Regions from separate parts of the Glutamicibacter protophormiae genome, predicted to be linked through region 1. Evidence: predicted binding sites of a transcription regulator. Region 1 holds the regulator's gene; the other holds the start of a gene.

Evidence for each region. Region 1 encodes HrcA, which represses chaperone genes, less so after heat shock. Its sites were predicted from a motif close to TTNGCACTCGNNNNNNNCGAGTGCNAA; they were not measured.
Region 2: groL (chaperonin GroEL) is a predicted target of HrcA. The motif match lies at 1,354-1,380, and genes of this name have one in related genera.

The regions. Positions count from the first base shown of each region.
Region 1 is NZ_CP069806.1:1,853,804-1,856,205, reverse strand. It holds gene JQN66_RS08660 (DUF3097 domain-containing protein) at 1-361, opposite strand, end outside; gene hrcA (heat-inducible transcriptional repressor HrcA) at 489-1,502, shown strand; gene dnaJ (molecular chaperone DnaJ) at 1,569-2,402, shown strand, end outside.
Region 2 is NZ_CP069806.1:610,366-612,767, reverse strand. It holds gene groL (chaperonin GroEL) at 1-1,156, opposite strand, end outside; gene JQN66_RS03030 (LytR C-terminal domain-containing protein) at 1,454-2,065, opposite strand; gene JQN66_RS03025 (DUF3263 domain-containing protein) at 2,113-2,402, opposite strand, start outside.

The DNA of each region.
Region 1 (2,402 bases):
GCTTGCCTTCGACCCAGATGCGGCTGGCGCGGGCGGTGCGGGCCTTCAGGTCGGCCACGGCCCGCGAACCGGACGCGGAGATCATCGTCGCGGGGGCCGCGGCCTTCGCGACGGGTTCGACGATCTCCACCGGTTCGCCTTCCAGCAGGAAGCCGAAGCCGGCCTGGAAGGAGCGCGTCTTGCGGTGGCGGTCCTCCAACACGATCACACGCATGCCGCCGGACTTCTCGGTCCGGACGACTTCGCCGACCCAGCCGGAGACCGCGTCTTCAAGGATCATGCCGCGTTCAACGGGCACCTGGCGGAGTTTTTTGGGTGCCGGAGCACTCAGGTCTTGCGGTCCCCAGGAGAAATTGGACACGGGCTGCCTTTCGCTGTGATCGAATACGCTCGAAATCCAATGCTAGCAACTGCCGAAGGTATTAGACTTGGCACTTGACAGGTTAGAGTGCCAATTGTGCCGGCAGGGCATCCCGGGAGGTGTTTTCGTGAGCGAACTACGACGTCTGGACGTTTTGCGCGCCATCGTCGAGGACTATGTCCAGTCCCGCGAACCGGTGGGTTCCAAGGCGCTGCGCGAACGCCACAACCTCGGGGTCAGCGCCGCCACCATCCGCAACGACATGGCGTTGCTGGAGGAGGAAGGCCTGATCGCCGCCCCGCACACCTCGTCGGGGCGCATCCCCACGGAGAAGGGGTATCGCCGCTTCGTGGACGAGATCGGCGAACTCAAGCCGCTCTCGCGCGCCGAGCGCGAGGCGATCAACAAGATCCTGGACAGCTCGCAGGACCTCGACGAGATGCTGCACAGCACCGTGCGACTGCTGGCCCGGCTGACCAACCAGGTGGCGATGATCCAGGTGCCGCACTACGACACCGCCGAACTGCGCAACCTCGACCTGGTGGGCCTGGGCGCACGCCAGGTGCTGATGGTCATGATCGCCTCCAACGGCACCGTGGACCAGCGGATGCTCACGGTGTCCCGGCCCTATTCGGACGAGGAGCTGAACGACCTCAAGCAGTGGCTGCTGAACTCCTTCGGCGGCCACCGGCTGGCGGACCTCGTCGGCCCGCTGGGCAACGAGGGAGCCATCCCGGCCCGGCACGAGGCACCGCTGGTGGACAGCGTGCTGCGGGCGTTGGAGGAGATGGCGCAGGCGGCGAACGTGCAGCGCATCGTCATGGCCGGCACCGCGAACCTGGCCCGCGTCGAGGGCGACTTCCCGTTGAGCATCACCCCCGTGCTCGAGGCGCTGGAGGAGCAGGTGGTGCTGCTGAAGCTGTTCTCCGAGCTGGAGGCGGATTCGCGCGGCCTGGCCGTGGCCATCGGCACCGAAAACCATTACGGGCAGCTGTCCGACGCGGCGGTCATCGCCACCACCTACAGCACCGACCAGCGCAGCAAGCTCGGTGTGCTCGGCCCGACCAGGATGAACTATTCCTCGTCCATGGCCTCGGTGCGCGCGGTGGCCCGCTACCTGTCGAAGATTTTGGCGAACTAGCTCCGAAGCCGGTTCGCGGAACAACTTGAGAAGTGAAATTTTAAAGGAAAGGACACGGCGAAGATCGTGAGCTCGCATTACGAGACCCTGGGTGTCGCCAAGGACGCGACCCCGCAGGAAATCAAGAGCGCCTACCGCAAGCTGGCGCGCAAACTCCACCCGGACGTGAACCCCAGCGAGGACGCGGCCGAGCAGTTCAAGCTGGTGACCCGCGCCTACGAGGTTCTTTCCGACGAGAAGAAGCGGGCGAATTACGACGCCACGGGCGATGAGAACGGCAATGGCCAGCCAGGCTTCGGCGGCGGCGCAGGATTCGGCGGCTTCGGAGACATCTTCGAGCAGTTCTTCGGCGGCGGGCAGGGGCAGGGGCCGATGTCCCGCACCCAGCCGGGCCGCGATGCGCTGATCACCATCACCATCGATCTGGAAGACGCCGTCAAGGGCACCGTCTACCCGCTGGAGATGGAAACCGCCGTGGTCTGCAAGACCTGCCACGGTGACGGCACCCGCGAGGGCACCAGCCCGGTCACCTGCACCATCTGCCACGGTGCCGGCCAGGTGCAGCGCCCGGTGCGCTCGTTCCTGGGCCAGATGATGACCGTGGAGACCTGCGCCGCCTGCCGCGGCTACGGCACCACGATCCCGGATCCCTGCCTGGAGTGCAACGGCGAGGGCCGCGTGCGCGAGCATGTCTCCAAGTCGCTGAATGTGCCGGCCGGCGTGGACGCGGGCACCCGCATCCAGCTGCGCGGCCAGGGCGAGGCCGGCCCGGGCGGCGGCCCGAACGGCAACCTGTTCGTCGAGATCGACGTACGCCGCCACAAGGTGTTCGAACGCTCCGGCAACGACCTGCATGCCAAGATGACGATCCCGATGACCGCCGCGGCCCTGGGGTGCGAG
Region 2 (2,402 bases), 1.2 Mb from region 1:
CCACCTCGGTGGCTGCGCCGGCCTTCAGCACGGCGACGCCGCCGGAGAGCTTTGCGTGGCGCTCCTGCAGCTTCTCGCGGTCGTAGTCCGAGTCGGTGTTCTTGATCTCGGCGGCGATCTGGGCCTTGCGGCCTTCGATGGCGTCGGCTTCGCCGCCGCCTTCAACGATGGTGGTCTCATCCTTGGTGATAACGACCTTGCGGGCGGTACCCAGAACCTCCAGGCCAACGTTGTCCAGGGACAGGCCGATTTCCTCGGAAACAACCTGGCCGCCGGTCAGGATGGCGATGTCGGTCAGCATGGCCTTGCGGCGGTCGCCGAAGCCCGGAGCCTTGACGGCAACGGACTTGAACAGGCCGCGGATCTTGTTCAGGATCAGGGTGGCCAGAGCTTCGCCCTCGACGTCTTCGGCGATGATCAGCAGCGACTTGTTCGACTGCATGACCTTCTCCAACAGGGTGACCATGTCCTTGACCGAGGAGATCTTGGAGTTCACGATGAGGATGTACGGGTCCTCCAGCACGGTCTCCTGGCGCTCTGCGTCGGTGACGAAGTATGCGGAGATGTAGCCCTTGTCGAAGCGCATGCCCTCGGCCAGCTCCAGCTCAAGGCCGAAGGTGTTGGACTCCTCGACGGTGATGACGCCCTGCTCGCCGACCTTGTCGAGAGCCTCGGCGATCAGGCCGCCGATCTCGGTGTCGCCTGCGGAGATCGAAGCGGTGGCAGCGATCTGCTCCTTGGACTCGATCTTCTTGGCGGCGGCGAACAGCTCGGCGGTGACGGCCTCTACGGCCTTGTCGATGCCGCGGCGCAGTGCGATCGGGTCGGCGCCGGCGGCAACGTTGCGCAGGCCTTCCTTCACCAGGGCCTGGGCGAGAACGGTTGCGGTGGTGGTGCCGTCGCCTGCGACGTCGTCAGTCTTCTTGGCAACTTCCTTGACCAGCTCTGCGCCGATCTTCTCGTATGGATCCTCGAGCTCGATCTCCTTGGCGATGGACACGCCATCGTTGGTGATCGTCGGGGCACCCCACTTCTTTTCCAGAACTACGTTGCGACCGCGTGGGCCCAGGGTCACCTTTACGGCGTCTGCAAGGGTGTTCAGGCCGCGCTCAAGTCCGCGGCGTGCTTCCTCGTCAAATGCAATCATCTTGGCCATAGTGGCTTTCGGTCCTTTCGGGACGATTTTGCGAAAATGCAACCGACAGACAGCGCCCGCGACGGACGAGTGCAACGACTGGGCATCGGGCCGGCAGCCGCGTCAGCTCTCGCTATCTGAGGTATTCTTCACGCTCCGTGCGAAGCGGTGCATGGTGCCGGACCGGCCGCGGATAAAACGCGAAAAGCCGATCGGCGTTAGCAGTCGCAACGCATGAGTGCTAATACAAATATTGGCACTCTCGCCCTGCGAGTGCAAGCCGATCGGCTCACAGCGAAGCAATTGGATACTGCGGAGTTATCGTACTTCGAGGGTGTCGTCCGCGCCCATCACCACGGTCACCCGGTTGGGAATGTTCTGGGTCTGCAGAACCTCGTCGATATTCAGCGCTTCAGCGGCTTTTTCGGCCGTGGTGCGATAGGCCTCCGAGGTGTAGTACACGGTGGAGGTCTCGGCCGGGCGGGTCCAGTTGCTTGCGGTGATGTTCGTGAATCCGGCGTCGGCCAGGGCCTCCTGGCCGGCCGAAGCGATGCCTGCGATGCTGGCGCCGTTGTAGACGCCGATCAGCTGGCCGAACAGCACGTCGTCGTCGTCGATGGTGCTGGATGCTGACGGGGTGGCGCTCTCGGTTTCGCTCGGGCTGGCGGCGGCGTCCTCGCTCGGGCTGGCGGTGCCGGTTGCGGTGGTGTTGGGGGCGGATCCGACGATCGGCTTCAGCCCTCCGGGGCCGAAGAAGTAGGCGAACGCGCCTACCAGGACAACAAGAACGGCTGCAATGACTACCCAACGAAGTTTCCCACCGGTCCTCGTGGAGGCGGCAGACTGCGCCCACCCGTTGGCGTGGTGCGATCCCACACGGGTGTTGAACTCCGGAACGCGATCGAATTCGTCACGTGGGTAGTTGGTCATTCTTGTCCTTGCTCGAGGTCTGACTGGTCGCGGCTGGTTCCCGGAAACTAGCGTCCGGAGCCGGCGGTACCGCTCACACGACGTCTGGTAGAACGAAGTCTACGCAGGCGTTTGACCAGCATTGGGTCGTAAGCCAACGCCGCGTCCGTCTCAATCAGCTGGTTCAGCAGCTGATAATAATTCGTCGGCGACATGGAGAACTGTTTGGTAATCGCCTGTTCCTTGGCGCCGGCATACTTCCACCACAACTTTTCCATGTTCAGGATCTGCTGGGAACGCTCGTCGAGCTCGGAGTCGGGATTCATTACGAAATCCACCAGTACTTCCCCCTCGGCCA